Regions from separate parts of the Micromonospora sp. CPCC 205546 genome, predicted to be linked through region 1. Evidence: riboswitches for the same ligand, from Rfam matches in the RefSeq annotation. Region 1 holds a riboswitch; each other region holds the start of a gene.
The links. Region 1 has a riboswitch for cobalamin ahead of cobN (cobaltochelatase subunit CobN). Riboswitches for the same ligand answer to the same signal wherever they lie in the genome.
Positions count from the first base shown of each region.

Region 2: linked by a shared signal. The riboswitch ahead of bluB (5,6-dimethylbenzimidazole synthase) and the one ahead of cobN (cobaltochelatase subunit CobN) in region 1 are both predicted to bind cobalamin.
Region 3: linked by a shared signal. The riboswitch ahead of V6U77_RS04130 (ABC transporter substrate-binding protein) and the one ahead of cobN (cobaltochelatase subunit CobN) in region 1 are both predicted to bind cobalamin.

Region 1 is NZ_JBAKHL010000006.1:17,954-23,416, reverse strand. It holds gene V6U77_RS04995 (MFS transporter) at 1-820, shown strand, start outside; cobalamin riboswitch at 1,439-1,568, shown strand; gene cobN (cobaltochelatase subunit CobN) at 1,990-5,463, shown strand, end outside.
Region 2 is NZ_JBAKHL010000004.1:265,164-270,626, reverse strand. It holds partial or broken gene V6U77_RS03305 (LysM peptidoglycan-binding domain-containing protein) at 1-757, shown strand, start outside; gene V6U77_RS03300 (Rieske 2Fe-2S domain-containing protein) at 1,206-2,057, opposite strand; gene bluB (5,6-dimethylbenzimidazole synthase) at 2,164-2,787, opposite strand; cobalamin riboswitch at 2,838-3,012, opposite strand; gene V6U77_RS03290 (EamA family transporter) at 3,135-4,052, shown strand; gene V6U77_RS03285 (crotonase/enoyl-CoA hydratase family protein) at 4,095-4,859, shown strand; gene V6U77_RS03280 (discoidin domain-containing protein) at 4,999-5,463, opposite strand, start outside.
Region 3 is NZ_JBAKHL010000005.1:72,697-78,159, reverse strand. It holds gene V6U77_RS04150 (ABC transporter permease) at 1-356, shown strand, start outside; gene V6U77_RS04145 (ABC transporter permease) at 349-1,218, shown strand; gene V6U77_RS04140 (ABC transporter ATP-binding protein) at 1,215-2,339, shown strand; gene V6U77_RS04135 (ABC transporter ATP-binding protein) at 2,339-3,010, shown strand; cobalamin riboswitch at 3,086-3,266, shown strand; gene V6U77_RS04130 (ABC transporter substrate-binding protein) at 3,296-4,309, shown strand; gene V6U77_RS04125 (FecCD family ABC transporter permease) at 4,315-5,457, shown strand; gene V6U77_RS04120 (ABC transporter ATP-binding protein) at 5,457-5,463, shown strand, end outside.

The DNA of each region.
Region 1 (5,463 bases):
GGCGGGTGAGATCGTGGGCAACGAGTTCGTCGGTCCGCCGGTCGGGGCGATGCTGTTCGTCGTCGGCGCGGCGCTGCCCTTCGCCGTCAACGGCGCCTCGCTCGCGCTGGCCGTCATGCTCGTGCTGTCCCTGCCGCTGAGTCTGGCCCGCCCTGGCCCGGGCCCGGGACGGTCGGGCGCCGACAGGGACGGGAGGAGCGCCGCCGTCGACCCGGCCAGGCGCGGGGCGCTCGCCGGGCTGCGGTGGCTGGCCCGGCAGCCCGTGCTCCGTACGCTGGTGGTCGTCGGCGCGGCGGTCGCCGCCGCGGACAGCGCCTGGTTCGCGATCTTCGTGCTGTACGCGCGGCAGAGCCTCGGTCTCGGCGCGCTCGGCTTCGGCCTGCTGCTGGCGACCGGCGCGGCCGGCGGGCTCGCCGGCTCCCTCGTCGCCGACCGGCTGATCGGCCGGCTCCGGCACCGTGCCGTGCTGACCTGGTCGATGGCGGTCACGGCCGGGACGCCGGCCCTCCTGGCCGTCGCGCCGCACCGGATCGCCGCGGTGGCGGTCGTCGTCACCACCAGCGCGTCGTTCGCGGTCCTCAACGTGGCCGCGCTGTCGGTCCGGCAACGCCTCGTGCCCGGCGACCTGCTCGGTCGGGTGGTCGCCGCCTCCCGGATGCTCTCCTACGGCTGCGCCGCGCTCGGGGCGCTCGCCGGCGGGGCGCTGGCCGCCGGCCTGGGCATGCGGGCACCCTTCCTGTTCAGCGCGACGGTGGCGGTCGCCGCGACCGCCGCCTGGTACGTCGCGTCCCGCCCCGCCGCGTCGGGTGACCCGGCCTGACAGGGGGAGGACGCCCGCCGTCAGGCGCGCTCGCGGCGCCCGAGTCGGACGAGCCGCGCCACGAGCACGGCGGTGGACCCCAGCGTCGACGGGGTGACCCGGCGGGAGCGGGAGGTGTTGACGTTGATCACCCGGGGGATGTCCAGCGCCGAGATCGAGCGGCACCCGCACCTCAGCCGGGGGCACCGTGAGGACGCACATCGGCCGGTTGCTGACGAAGCTGGCCGCCCCCGACCGGGCGCAACTGGTCACCGCGGGCTACGAATCGGGGCTCGCCGACCGGTGAGCCGACGTCGACCGTGGTCGAGGTCCCCGTCATCACGTCGGGCGGGCGGGGACGGTTCCCGGCCGCCGTAGCCTGCCTGCTGGGGAGCGGAACGGCGCGCGGGCGCCGGGGTGCGCGCACGTGCCGGGACGCCCGGCGCGTGCGCGTTCCGGGGCCACCGTCGCCGTATTCGGCGGCCCGGACATGACATTGGCCGACGACAATGTGAAAGGCGTTCCCGAATGAACGGCCTGATCGTTCCTCGTCGATCGATGCGAGGCGTCGTGGGTCGGGGTGGGGTGGCGTTGACCGGCGGCCCGGGGTGTGGCAGCATTCGCGGCCTGACGGCAGTGAAGGAAGCCGGTGCGATTCCGGCGCGGTCCCGCCACTGTCACCGGGGAGCGATCCCCCCTCGTGAGTCACGACCGTGCGTGCGCGGTTGGAAGGCCGGGGGAGAGCGTCGATCCGGGAGCCAGGATACTTCGGCCGTCGGAGTGACCCCAGGGCGTGGACACCCGAGGAGGACCCGATGACGCACCGCGTCTCCCCCATCGACGATCATCGTCGCATCGTGCCCGGCCGTGACGGCGGCTGCGCGCCCGGCGGCCGCTCCGCAGGCGGCCGCATCCCCGCACCGCCGGTCGGCCGGCCCGCCACGCACCCCACGGCCCGAACCGCGCCCGCCGTCGGTCGCCCGGCACCCGGGCGCTCCCGCACCGTGACCGGCCGGGTCGCTCCCGGGCGCGCCCTCGCCGCCTGCCGCTGACGCCAGCGCCGCGCCGCCCGACCCCGCCGGTGAGCCGGTGAGCCGGCCACCGGCGCGTCGTACCCGCTGAACCGCGCCCATCCCCGCATCGCCCGGTCGTCCCCGCGTCGACCCGGGCGTCACTCTCCGGAGCCGTCCGTGCGCATCCTGCTGCTCTCCACCGCCGACACCGACCTGCTGGCCGCCCGCGCCAGCGACGCCGACTACCGGCTGGCGAACCCCGCCCGCGTCGCCGCTGACGCCGTGCCGGGCCTGCTCGACGGCGTCGACCTCGCCGTCGTACGCCTGCTCGGCGGCCGGCAGGCGTGGCCGGACGGGCTGGCCGCGGTGCTGGCCTCCGGCGTGCCGACGGTCGTGCTCGGCGGCGAGAACGTGCCGGACGCGGAGCTGATGGCGGCCTCCACCGTGGCCTCCGGGGTGGCGACCCAGGCCCTGACCTACCTGGTCGAGGGCGGGCCGGAGAACCTCGCCCAGCTCGCCCGGTTCCTCTCCGACACGGTGCTGCTCACCGGTGAGGGATTCGACGCGCCCACGCGCACCCCGACGTACGGCATCCACGGGGAGCGAACCGCGCGGCCGGACCGGCCGACCGTCGGCATCGTCTTCTACCGGGCGCACGCCCTGGCCGGGAACACCGGGTTCGTCGACGTCCTCGCCGACGCGGTCGACGCGGCCGGCGGCGACCCGCTGCCCATCTACTGCGGCTCGCTGCGCGGCCTGACCGCCGGCGCGGGGCCGCTCGGGCTCTTCGCCCGCTGCGACGCCCTGCTGGTCACCGTGCTCGCCGCCGGCGGCACGGTCGCCGCCGACGCCTCCGGCGGAGGCGACGAGGACGCCTGGGACGTGGGCGCGCTCGCCGCCCTGGACGTGCCGGTGATCCAGGCGCTCTGCCTGACCAGCACCCGGGAGCAGTGGGCCGGCAGCGACGCCGGGCTCTCCCCGCTGGACGCCGCGATGCAGGTGGCGATCCCCGAGTTCGACGGCCGGATCGTCACCGTGCCGTTCTCGTTCAAGAAGATCGACGCCGACGGGCTCTCCACCTACGCGGCCGACCCGGAGCGGGCCGCCCGGGTGGCCGGCATCGCCGTGCGGCACGCCCGGCTGCGGCACGTGCCGCAGGCCGACAAGCGGCTCGCCGTGGTGCTCAGCTCCTACCCGACGAAGCACTCCCGGGTCGGCAACGCCGTCGGCCTGGACACCCCCGCCTCGGCGGTGCGGCTGCTCGCCGCCCTCGCGAAGGCCGGCTACGACCTCGGCGACGCCCCGGCACCCGACGACGGCGACGCGCTCATCCACGCCCTCATCGCCGCCGGCGGCCACGACGTCGAGTGGCTCACCCAGGAACAGCTCGGCGCCGCCGAGGCGCGGGTGCCGGGCGAGACGTACCGGCGCTGGTTCGCGCAGGTGCCGGCGGAGCTGCGGGAACGGATGCTCGCCCACTGGGGCGAGCCGCCCGGCGGGCTCTACACCGACGGCGGCGACATCGTGCTCGCCGGGCTGCGCTTCGGCAACGTGGTGCTGCTGATCCAGCCGCCACGCGGCTTCGGGGAGAACCCGATCGCGATCTACCACGACCCGGACCTGCCGCCCAGCCATCACTACCTGGCCGCGTACCGCTGGCTGGCCGCGCCCGTGGACGACGGCGGGTTCGGCGCGGACGCCGTGGTGCACCTGGGCAAGCACGGCACCCTGGAGTGGCTGCCCGGCAAGGGCCTCGGGCTGGCCGCCGGCTGCGCCCCCGACGCCGTCCTCGGCGACCTGCCGCTGGTCTACCCGTTCATCGTCAACGACCCCGGGGAGGGCACGCAGGCCAAGCGGCGCGCGCACGCCGTGGTCGTCGACCACCTGGTGCCGCCGATGGCCCGCGCCGAGACGTACGGCGAGCTGGCGAAGCTGGAGCAGCTGCTCGACGAGTACGCCACCGTGCAGGCCCTCGACCCGGCCAAGGTGCCGACCCTGCGGGCCCAGATCTGGGAGCTGGTACGCGCCGCCGAGCTGCACCACGACCTGCACGCCGAGCGGATGCCCGACGCCGACGACTTCGACGACTTCGTGCTGCACCTCGACGGCTACCTGTGCGAGGTCAAGGACGTGCAGATCCGCGACGGCCTGCACGTGCTCGCCGCCGCGCCCACCGGCGAGGCCCGGGTCAACCTCGTGCTCGCCGTGCTGCGCGCCCCGCAGGTCTGGGGCGGCGCCCGCGCGCTGCCCGGCCTGCGGCAGGCGCTGGCCGGCGCGTACGGGCTGGACGAGCAGGCGCTGCTCGCCGAGCCGGGCCGGCGGCTCACCGTGCCCGAGGCGCTGACCGAGACCGTGGACGGGCCGGGCGTGACCGCCGCCGACGCGGTCGACCTGATCGAGGCCCTGGCCCGTCGGCTGGTCGTCGGCATGGAGACCCTCGGCTGGGACGCCGACGCGGTCGACGCGGTGGTCGAGGAGGTGGCCGGGCGGGCCGTGCCGGATGCCGCCGCGGTGCTCCGCTTCGCCGCCACCGAGCTGGTGCCCCGGCTGGACCGTACGACCGACGAGATCGACCGGGTGGTGGGCGCGCTCGACGGGCGGTTCGTGCCGCCCGGCCCGTCCGGCTCGCCCACCCGGGGGCTGGTCAACGTGCTCCCCACCGGCCGCAACTTCTACTCCGTCGACCCGAAGGCCGTCCCGAGCCGCAACGCCTGGGACGTCGGCGTGGCCCTGGCCGACTCGCTGCTCGCCCGGCACCTCGCCGACACCGGGGAGTACCCGCGCTCGGTGGGGCTCACCGTCTGGGGCACCAGCGCCATGCGCACCCAGGGCGACGACATCGCCGAGGTGCTCGCCCTGCTCGGCTGCCGCCCGACGTGGGACGACCGGTCCCGCCGGGTCACCGGCGTCGAGGTGGTGCCGACGGCGGAGCTGGGCCGGCCCCGCATCGACGTGACCGTGCGTATCTCCGGCTTCTTCCGCGACGCCTTCCCGCACGTGGTCGCGCTCATCGACGACGCCGTACGGCTGGTGGCCGCCCTCGACGAGCCCGCCGAGGAGAACTTCGTGCGGGCGCACGTCGCCGCCGACCTCGCCGAGCACGGCGACGAGCGGCGGGCCACCGCCCGCGTCTTCGGCTCGAAGCCGGGCGCGTACGGTGCCGGGCTGCTGCCGCTGATCGACGCCCGCAACTGGCGCAGCGACGCCGACCTCGCCGAGGTGTACGCCGTCTGGGGCGGCTACGCCTACGGCCGGGGGCTGGACGGGCGGGAGGCGCGCGCCGACATGGAACGCTCCTTCGCCCGGATCGCCGTGGCCGTGAAGAACCAGGACACCCGCGAGCACGACATCGTCGACTCCGACGACTACTTCCAGTACCACGGCGGGATGGTGGCGATGGTCCGCCACCTGACCGGCGCCGCCCCGGCCGCGTACGTGGGGGACTCGGCGATGCCGCACGACGTGCGCACCCGCACCCTCGGCGAGGAGACCCGGCGGGTGTTCCGGGCCCGGGTGGTCAACCCGAAGTGGATCGCCGCGATGCGCCGGCACGGCTACAAGGGCGCCTTCGAGCTGGCCGCCACCGTCGACTACCTGTTCGGCTACGACGCCACCGCCGGCGTGGTGGACGACTGGATGTACGAGCACCTG
Region 2 (5,463 bases), on a different contig from region 1:
CTTCTCGGTGCTGGTCGAGCTCTGCGCGCAGGCGCTGCGCCGGCCCGCGCCCCGGCTGCCGGGGATCAGTCGCCAGCAGCGGGCCGCCGCCGCGCTGATCGGTTCGGTCGCGCTGATCCTCGCGGCCAGCCCGGCGGCGAGCGCGGCGACGGCGATGACCGGCCCGTACGCCCTGCCGGCCGCAGCGACCACGGCCACGCAGCCGGCTGTCGCGGAGGCCGCCTGGCCGGGCCCGACCGACCCGGGCGACGGCGTGGCCGTCTACCGGGTGGTCCGGGGCGACCACCTGGGCGCCGTCGCCCAGCGCTACCTGGACGGGTTCGCCGACTACCGGGACCTGGCCGAACTGAACCGGCTCGGCGACCCCGACCGGATCCACCCGGGTCAACTGCTGAAGCTTCCCGGGGACGCCGAGGACCGGGGTGCCCGCCGGCACGCCAACGGTCGCCTCGTCGCCCGCCCGACCCCGCCCGCGCCCGCCCGGCCGGCCCCGCAGCCGGTGCCCGGGAAGGTCGCTCCCGAGCGGGCGACGCCGCCACCGGCCGCCGAGGCCCCGGTGCCGCCACCGGCGCAGAAGGGCGCCGGTCAGGCCCCGACGCTGACGGTGGGAGCCGCCCGGGCCGGCGAGCCCGACCGGGTGAACCGGCCCCTCGCGGTCTCCGCGGTCCTGGCGGTGGCGAGCATCGTCGGCGCGCAGATCGGCGCGGTCCTGGGCCTACGCCGCCGACCGGGTTACGTACCGGCCGGGGCGGCACGGGCCACGGCCGCCGCGCGCCGTGGCACCACCGCGCGCCGTGGCACCACGACCGGGCGCGGCGCGGGTCGCCGGGACACCGGCACCACCCCGCGCGGCAGCGCGATCGGAGCCGACCGGAGCGGTACTGACACCGACGACCGGGAACCCGCACACCCGACCGGTCACGGCTCCGCGTCCCCGGGCGGCAACGAGCGCGCGGGCGCGCCCCTCCCCGGCACGGCCCCCGGCACCCACGACGGCGGGCTGGCCGGCCACGACCGGTCACACCCGCACCCGACCCGCGACACCCCGATCGGCCGTCACCGCCGCCTCTGACCACACCCCCGCTCGGGTGATCAAGAGGTTCGGGCACGGCAGGAGATCGAACCCGACCCGAACCTCTTGATCGACAGCGGAAGCCGGGACCGGAGAGCGCCGGGTCGGGGAACGTTGGGTTGGAGCGCGCCCGTCAGGGGAGGCGGGTCTCCAGGACGCCGTCGACGACGCGGGTCGGCAGGACCTGCTGGTCGTTGCCGGACGGGCCGTGCACGACCTCGCCCCCGTTGAGGCGGAACGCGCTGCCGTGCCACGGGCACACCACGCACGCGTGCCCGTCGATCTCCTGCACCTCGCCCTCGCCCAGCGGGCCGCTCTGGTGCGGACAGCGCTCCAGCATGACGGTGACCTCGTCGCCGTGCCGGTAGAGGATCACCGAGACGTCGTCGACCTCCCGCGTGATCAGCTGCCGCTCCGGCAGGGCGGACATGTCGGCGATGGAGTGCCAGCCGTCGCTCATCCGGTGCAGCTCGGAGATGCTCTGGTTGACCTGCGCGCCCTGCTTGTACGCCAGGTGCCCGCCGATGTAGGCCCCCATGCTCGCGGCGCCCAGCCCGAGGAAGCCGAGCGTCCGGCCGAGGTTGTGCCGGCCGGCCATCCGGGCGGCCACCGAGCCGGCGTAGAACGCCAGGCCGACGCTGTTGGACGCGGCGTGCACCAGGCCGACGCGGCGCTGGTCACGGGCCAGGGCCGCCCAGTCGTTGAGGCCGGCGACCGCGGCCGGGAGGGCGCTGACGGTGCCCACCGCGCACAGGGTGGTGGCGGCCCGGCGCTGCCCCGGCATGAGGTCCAGCACCGCCGTGCTGATCCACGCGCCGACCGGCACCTGCACCATCGCCGGATGCAGCGGATGGCCCAGCCAGACGCCGTGCAGCAGGTCGCGGACCCGCTGCGGTCGGAGGGTGGCCTGGACGGCGCGCTGCAACCGGTCGCCGACCCGGTCCAGACCGGATGCCTGCTCGATCTTCGTCAAGAGTGCTCGCACCCGTACCGACTTCCCGGCAGGAGCCGTCGCAAACCGGGCGGCGGTGACGGATCCGCAGCGGTACGTGATCAGGGCCCCGCCGGCCCGTAACGGGACGCCCCGCCGGTCAGCGTGCCGACCAGCGGTCGTGGTGGATCGCGTCGGCCAGTGGGCGTTTCTGCCGCCAGCCGTGCCGGGCCAGGTCCGGTACGGACTCGAAGTGGGTGACCGGCCCGAGGCAGAGCCACGCCACCGGTCGGATCCCGTCGGGGATGCCGAGCAGCTCGGCGAGCCACGGCTCCCGGTAGAACGACACCCAGCCCACCCCGAGCCCCTCGGCGGTCGCGGCGAGCCAGAGGTTCTCGATGGCGAGGCAGGTCGAGTAGAGCCCGGTGTCGGCGATGGCGTGCCGGCCGAGTACGGCGGGGCCGCCCCGGGCCTGGTCGTGGGTGACCACCACCGACAGGGTCGACTCCAGGACCCCGTCGATCTTGATGCGGGCGAACCGCTCGGCCGCCTCCCCGTCGAGCGTCGCCGCGAAGGCGTCCCGCTCGGTGTGGACGTGCTCGTGGAACCGGCGACGCAGCTCCGGGTCGCGCACCACGACGAAGTCCCAGGGCTGCGAGTAGCCGACGCTCGGCGCGGCGTGCGCCGCCGACAGCACCCGGTGCAGCGTCTCCTCCGGCACCGGCGCGCCGGTGAACTGGGCGCGTACGTCCCGGCGGCGGTGGATGACGTCGTACAGATCCAAGGCAGGCTCCCGCTGCGCTCGGCCCACGCCACACCGGACGCGGGCACCGGACGCGAGGCCGGTCTTCGGACTCCCGGATCGACGCCTGGCCGTCCGCCTTCCCGGCCCGGGCGGGCCAGTGGCTGCGCGTACGCGTGGACGGTGGCTCCCCGGTCACCGCGGCGGGCCCGTGCCGGATTCGCACCGGCTTCCCGATTCTCCCCGCTCGCGCGGGGCACCTCACATGATCGTGCCGTCGGGGATGCTAGCGCCGCCCGGCCCGCCCCGGCCCGGCGGGCCGCGCGGCGCGCCCACAGGCAGTGGAAATCCGGTCGCGGGCCGCGCGTTCCGGGACCACTGTGGTCCGGGTGTACGCACTCTCCTCCCGCCCGCTGCCGGCCGGTCGACCGGCGACCCGACTGACCCTCGCGCTGGGGCAGCCCCGGGCCGTGCCGCCCCCGCTGCTGATGCTGCTCGGCATGCTCTCCACCCAGGTCGGGGCGGCCGTCGCCAAGCAGCTCTTCGGCAGCACCAGCGCGGGCGGCACCACCACCCTGCGGCTCGGCTTCGCCGCGCTCGTCCTGCTGGTCCTGGTCCGGCCGGGGCTGCGCCTGGGCTGGCGTACCGCCGGTCTGGTCGGGGCGTTCGGGCTGGCCCTGGCGGTGATGAACCTCGCCTTCTACGCGGCCCTGGAACGGGTGCCGCTCGGCGTCGCGGTCACCATCGGCTTCGCCGGGCCGCTGCTGGTGTCGCTCGCCGGCAGCCGCCGGCCCGCCGACGTGGCGTGGGCGGGGCTGGCCGGCGGCGGGGTGCTGCTGATCAGCGGGCTCGGCGGGACGGGGGTGGACCGGCTGGGGCTGCTGTGCTGCGTGGCCGTCGCGGTCGGCTGGGCCGGCTACGTCCTGCTCGGCAAGGCGGTCAGCGCCCGGGTGCCGGGCAGCCGGGGCCTCGCGCTGGGGATGGCCGTCGCCGCGCTGGCCGTGCTGCCGTTCGGGGTCTCCGGCAGCGGTACGGCCCTGCTCGACCCGTGGACCCTCGCGCTGGGCGCGGCGGTGGCGCTGCTGTCGTCGGTGCTGCCGTACTCGGCGGAGATGGCGGCGCTGCGGCGGATGCCGGCCCGGGTCTTCGCGATCCTGCTCAGCCTGGAGCCGGCGATCGGCGCGCTGGTCGGGCTGGTCCTGCTGGGCGAGCTGCTGGCCTGGACGCAGGCGGCCGGGGTGGCCTGTGTGGTCGGCGCCGCGCTGGGCGCCACCCTGGTCCGCCCGGCCCGACCCGCCGCGCGCTGACGCCCCTGGCGCCGCCGGCACCGCCGGGGGCATGCTGTCGGGATGGGGGTACGCGTCGAACGCGCCGCGGCGGTGACCACGGTGATCCTGGACCGCCCGGCGGCCCGCAACGCGGTCGACGGGCCGACGGCCCGGGCGCTGGCCGACGCCTTCCGCGCCTTCGAGGCCGATCCCGACGCCTGCGTGGCCGTGCTCTGGGGGGCCGGCGGCACGTTCTGCGCCGGGGCCGACCTGAAGGCCATCGGCACCCCGAGCGGCAACCGGGTCGAGGCGCAGGGGGACGGCCCGATGGGTCCGACCCGGATGACGCTGGGCAAGCCGGTGATCGCCGCGATCTCCGGTCACGCGGTGGCCGGCGGGTTGGAGCTGGCGCTCTGGTGCGACCTGCGGGTCGCCGAGTCCGACGCGGTGCTCGGGGTGTTCTGCCGCCGCTGGGGGGTGCCGCTGATCGACGGGGGCACGGTCCGGCTGCCCCGGCTGATCGGCGAGAGCCGGGCGATGGACCTGATCCTCACCGGCCGGCCGGTGCCGGCCGAGGAGGCGTACGCCATGGGGTTGGTCAACCGGCTGGTCGCGCCGGGCGAGTCCCGGGCGGCGGCCGAGCGGCTGGCCGCCGAGATCGCCCGGCACCCGCAGACCTGCCTGCGCAACGACCGGGCGGCGCTGCTCGCCGGCGCCGGCCTGCCCGAGCCTGAGGCGATGGCGGGCGAGCTGGCGTACGGGATGGAGTCGCTGGCCGCCGACGCGGCGGCCGGCGCGGCCCGGTTCGCCGCCGGCGCGGGCCGGCACGGCGCCCCGGCCCACTGACCGGGGCGGAGTCCCGGCCGGCGCGTGGCCCGGCCGACGGGGCCGGCGGGAGGCCCGACGGGCCGGGCGGTGCGGCCACCGGGTGTCCAGTGGCCGCACCGCCCGGGAGACCGGCCGCCGCCCGGGCGACCGGGGTGGGTCAGTTGCGGTTGATGACGAACGTCGAGGTGGTGTTCTGGATGTCCACCGCGTTGTTGCTCAGGCGGAGGTTGTTGAAGGTGACCGACCCGACGGCCGGGCCCTGCCCCGCCTCCGGCATCTGGTTGGCCCAGATGCCGAAGCCGGACTTCGCGTCGTAGGCGTCACCGCTCTTGCGGGCGCCGCTGATGGAGACGTTGGTGAAGACCGTGTCGGTGATCGGGAACTGCGGCTGCCCACCGACGTAGTTGGTCTGGAACATGATGCCGCTGTAGGTCGGGTCGACGATGTCGACGTCGCTGACCCGGATGCCCTGGAACACCTTCGAGGCGGAGAAGACCCAGATCGCCGGGAAGGTCTGCGCGCCCCAGAAGTGCCCGCCGGCCCGCACGATCGAGATGTTCTCGAACCGCGTGGGCGGGCTGGCGCCGAAGCCGTTCATCGGGTAGCCGAAGTCGAGCGAGCT
Region 3 (5,463 bases), on a different contig from region 1:
TGTTCATCCGTGACACCGTCGCCGAGAGCCTCCGCGACGACCACGTCCTCGCCGCCAGGGCCCGGGGCCTGCCCGGCCGCACGGTCCTGTTCGGCCACGCCCTGCGTACCGCGCTGCTGCCGTTCCTCACCCTCGTCGGCACCCACCTGCCCGAGCTGATCGGCGGCGCCGTCCTGGTGGAGACCGTGTTCTCCCTGCCCGGCCTCGGCGCGGTGACCGTCCAGGCCGCGCTGGGCAGCGACTTCCCGCTGCTGGCCGCCACGACCCTGGCCACCACCGTCGTGGTGCTGGCCGCGAACCTGGGCACCGACCTCGCCTACGCCGCCGCCGATCCCCGGGTACGCCTCGATGACTGACCTCGCCCTGCCCGTCCGGGTCCGGCGGCCGAAGCCGCGTACGGGCCGGGCCGGTGCCGCCGTCGCCTGGGCCGTGCTCGTCGGCGCGGGCCTGGCCTGCCTGCTCGCCCCCGTCCTCTGGCCGCTCGACGAGAGCGCGGTGGAGCTGGCCCGCACCCGGCTCGCGCCCTCCTGGGCGCACCCGGCCGGCACCGACGACCTGGGGCGCGACGTGGCCCACCGCAGCCTCTACGGCCTGCGGGTCTCGCTGCTCGTCGGCGCCGTCGCCGCGCTCGTCGCCACCGTGATCGGCGGGCTCGTCGGCGCGGTGGCCGGCACCCTCGGGGGCTGGGTCGACCGCGTGCTGATGCGGGTGGTCGACACCATCGCGGCGTTGCCGCACCTGCTGCTGGGCATCTTCATCGTCGCGATGCTGCGGCCGAGCCTGGGCGCGGTGATCCTGTCGATCGGGCTGACGCACTGGCTCTCCACCGCCCGCATCGTCCGCTCGGAGCTGCTCAGCCTGCGTACCCGGCCGTTCATCGACGCCGCGATCTCCGGCGGGGCCAGCCGCACCCGCGTGATCACCCGGCACCTGCTCCCGCACGTGCTGCCCCGGCTGGCGCTGGCCACCACGCTGATGGTGCCGCACGCCGTCTGGCACGAGACCGCGCTGTCCTTCCTCGGCCTGGGACTGCCCCCGCACCTGGCCTCGATCGGCAACATGATCAACGACGGGCAACGGTCCCTGCTCACCGGCGCCTGGTGGGCCAGCATCGTGCCCGGCCTGCTCCTCGTCGTCGTCACGCTGGCCCTGGCCGCACTCACCGGCCGCTGGCGCGACCGCCTCGACCCGCGCGTACGAGCGGAGCTGAACCTGTGACCACCACCCGCGAGCCTGCGCCCGTCCCGGCCGGCACCACCAGCGTCGCCCCGGCCGGCACCGCCGCCGCGCCGGACACCACCAGCGCGCCGTACACCGCCACCGCGCCGGACACCGCCACCGCGGCCGGCTCCGGTGGCCCGGCCGGCACCGGCGACGGCCGGCCCGGCCTGCTGGAGGTCGACGGGCTCACCGTCCGCTTCCAGCTCCGCGACGCCGTGGTGCAGGCCGTCACCGACCTGCACCTGACCGTCCACCCGGGGGAACTCCTCGCGGTCGTCGGGGAGTCCGGCTGCGGCAAGTCGGTGCTCGCGCACGCCCTGCTCGGCCTGCTCCCCGGCAACGCCACCGTCACGGGCCAGGCGCGGCTGCGCCCGCCCACCGGGGAGAAGCACGACCTGGTCGGCTCCTCCGAGCGCCACCTCGCCCGCGCCGTACGCGGTCGCGTGGTCGGGCTGGTGCCGCAGAGCCCCGCCACCGCGCTGAACCCCGTGCGTACGGGCCGCCGGCTGCTGGAGGAGACCCTGCGCGCCCACGGGCGCACCCGGCGCGAGGCGCCCGCAGCCGCCGAGCGGGTGGCCGCCGACGTCGGCCTCGACCCCGCCGACCTCGACCGCCATCCCCACGAACTCTCCGGCGGCATGGCGCAGCGCCTGGCCACCGCCCTCGCCCTCGCCCCCGATCCGCCGCTGCTGCTCGCCGACGAACCCACCACCGGCCTCGACCGGCCGCTGGTCGACCACACCCTCGACCTGCTGCGCCGTCGCTGTGACGCCGGCGGCGCGGTCCTGCTCATCACCCACGACCTGGCCGCCGCCCGCCGGATCGCCGACACGGTCGCCGTCATGTACGCCAGCCGGATCGTGGAACGGCGGCCGACGGGCGAGTTGTTCGCGGCGCCCGCCCACCCGTACACCGCCGGCCTGCTCGACGCCCTGCCCGAGCGGGCCTTCCGGCCTGTCCCCGGCCACCCGCCGATGCTCACCGACCTGCCTCCCGGCTGCGCCTTCGCCCCGCGCTGCGACCGCGCCACCGACGTCTGCCGCACCCCGCCCGCGCCCTTTGCGGGCGCCCCGGCCCGGGTCGCCTGCCACCACCCGCTGACCCTCGGAGCGCCGTGATGACCAGCACCGCGCTCGCGGCCCACGAGGTCGCGGTCTCCTTCGGCGGCCGGCGCGTCCTCGACGGCGTCGACCTGTGCGTCGCCCCCGGCGAGACGGTGGGCCTGCGCGGGCCCTCGGGCAGCGGCAAGTCCACCCTCGCCCGGGTGCTGGCCCTGCTGCACGCCCCCGAGGCCGGGCACGTCACCCTCGACGGCCACCGGGTGGCGGGCGCCCGGCACCGGCTGCCCGCCGCCGTCCGCACCCGCGTCGCGATCCTGTTCCAGAGCCCCCGCGCCGCCACCGACCCCCGGCTGGGCCTCGCCGACATCATCGCCGAACCGCTGCGCGCCACCGGCACGCCCGAGGCGCAGGCGCGGGCCCGGGCGGCGGAGCTGGCCGACCTCGTCGGCCTCACGCCCGACCTGCTGGCCCGCCGCCCCCACGCCGTCAGCGACGGGCAGCTGCAACGTGCCTGCCTCGCCCGCGCCCTCGTGCACCGGCCGGACTACCTGCTCTGCGACGAGGCCACCGCCATGCTCGACGCCTCCACCCAGGCGCACCTTGCGGCCGTCGTCACCGACTACCAGCGGCAGCACGCCGCCGGGGTCCTGCTCATCACCCACGACCCGGCGCTGATGGCCCGCTGGGCCACCCGGGTGGTCGACCTGCCGTCTGCGCCCCGGTCCTGACCGCGCCGGCGACCGCCCGGGGGCGCGACCGTCCCTCATGGTGTTCGTCACCGTGACTTCCGGGCGGGCCGGCCGCTAGGGTGACCCTGCCGTGGTGCTCGGGAAGCCGGTGCAAGACCGGTGCGGCCCTCGCCACTGTGATCGGGAAGTTCGCGGCCCTCGTCGTACGAGGTCACTGGGCGCCATGCGCCTGGGAAGGCCGGCCACGGACGCACCTCCCGTCAGCCAGGAGACCGGCCACGGCACAGCGATGACCCGTCCACGAGGTGTTGGAAGGCGGTCCCGATGCGCGTGCGCGCTGTGCGGTCCACCCTGTCCCGGCGCGTTGCCGCGCCCCTGTCCGTTCTCGTCGTCCTGCTCGGCGGCTGCGCCACGGACGATCCGGCCACGACGGCGTCGCCGTCGGCTGCCCCCGTCACGCTGACCAACTGCGGTACGCCGGTCAGCGTCGCCGCCCCGCCCGAGCGCGCGGTGACGCTGAACCAGCCCGCCACGGAGATCATGCTGGCCCTCGGCCTCGGCGACCGCATGGCCGGCACGGCGTACCTGGACGACGCGATCCTGCCCGAGCACGCGGCCGCGTACGCCGCCGTGCCGGTGCTGTCGGACAAGTACCCGGCGAAGGAGAAGCTGCTGGAGGCGGCGCCGGACTTCGTCTACGCCTCGTTCCACAGCGCCTTCGGCGACGAGGGGGTCGGCGACCGTGCCGCGCTGGCGGCACTCGGCGTCGACACGTACCTCTCGCCGGCGGGGTGCCCCAAGCAGCACCGGCCGGCGAAGCTGACCGTCGAGGACGTGTTCGCCGAGATCCGGGACGTGGCGGCCGTCTTCGGGGTGCCGGAGCGGGCCGAGAAGCTCATCGCCGACCAGCGGGCCCGCGTCGCCACGGCCGTCGCCCGCGTCGGCGCCGCGCGGGACGTGTCGGTGCTCTGGTGGGACGCCGGCAGCGACGCCCCCAGCGTGGGGGCCTGCTGCGGCAGCCCCGGAATGATCATGTCGGCGGTCGGGGTACGCAACGCGTTCGGCGACCTCTCCGGCGGCTGGGCCGACACCAGTTGGGAGTCGGTCGTGGACCGCGATCCCGGCGCGATCGTGCTGGTCGACGCGGGCTGGGACCCGGCCGCCGCGAAGCGGGCCTTCCTGGCCCGGCATCCCAGCCTGAAGGACCTGCCCGCCGTGGCCGGGCAACGCTTCGTCGTCATCCCGTTCTCGTCCACCTCCGCCGGGGTACGCGTCGTGCTCGGCGTCGAGGCGCTGGCCGCGGGCGTGGCGCAGCTCCCCGCCGGGGCGGACCGCTGACCGCCGTGGTCCGCCGCACCGCCGCCGACCCGACCCGGCCCGCCGCCGCCGACCGGACCGGTGGCCCCGCCGCCGCCCCGGCCCGGCCAGGCGGCCCCGGAGCCGTGCGTCACGCCGGGTTCCGCGCGGCGCACCCGGTCGGCCTGGCGGCGCTGCTGGTGGCCCTGCTGGCGGGTCTGGTCGTGTCGATCGGCGTGGCCGTCACCGTCGGGCCGGCCGACATCCCCGTGTGGGCGGTCTGGTCGGTCGTGGCCGACCGCCTGGGACTCCCGCACGCGGAGGTGCCGCTGCTGCGCGAGCACATCGTCTGGCGGCTGCGCCTGCCCCGGGTGCTGGGGGCCGCCGCCGTGGGGGGCGGGCTGGCGGCCGTCGGCGCGGTGATGCAGACCGTCACCCGCAACCCGCTCGCCGACCCGTACCTGCTGGGGGTCTCCTCCGGGGCGTCGCTCGGCGCGGTCGCGGTCCTCGTCCTGGGCTTCGGCGGTGGGGTCGCCGCGCTCACCGGGGGCGCCTTCGCCGGGGCGCTGGCCGCGTTCGCGGTCGTGGCCGTGGTGGCCGGCCGGCGGGCCGCGCTGGCGCCCACCAGGGTGGTGCTGGCCGGGGTGGCCGTCGCGCAGCTCTGCGGGGCGGCGACCTCGTTCGTCATCATCTGGGTCGCCGATCCGCACGCCACCCAGAGCATCACCTTCTGGCTCTCCGGCTCGTTGGCCCGCGTCGACTGGACCGCCCTGGCGTGGGCCGTGCCGGTCCTGGCCGCCGTGCTCGCCCTGGTGGCGGCGTACGCCCGCACGCTCAACGCGTTCGCCTTCGGCGAGGACGCCGCAGCGAGCCTCGGCGTCGCCGTCACCCGGGTCCGGTGGCTGCTGCTGGTCGCCACCGCGCTGCTCACGGCGACGCTGGTCGCCGTCAGTGGCGCGGTGGGCTTCGTGGGGCTGATCCTGCCGCACGCCGCCCGGTTCCTCACCGGGGCGGACCACCGGCGACTGCTGCCCGTCGCCGTCCTCGCCGGGGCGATCTTCCTGGTCTGGGTGGACACCGCCGCGCGGACCCTGTTCGCGCCCCGGGAACTGCCGGTGGGCGTGCTGACGGCGCTGCTCGGGGTGCCCGCCTTCGTGGTGCTGCTGCACCGCCGGAAGGTGCGTGACTGATGCTCA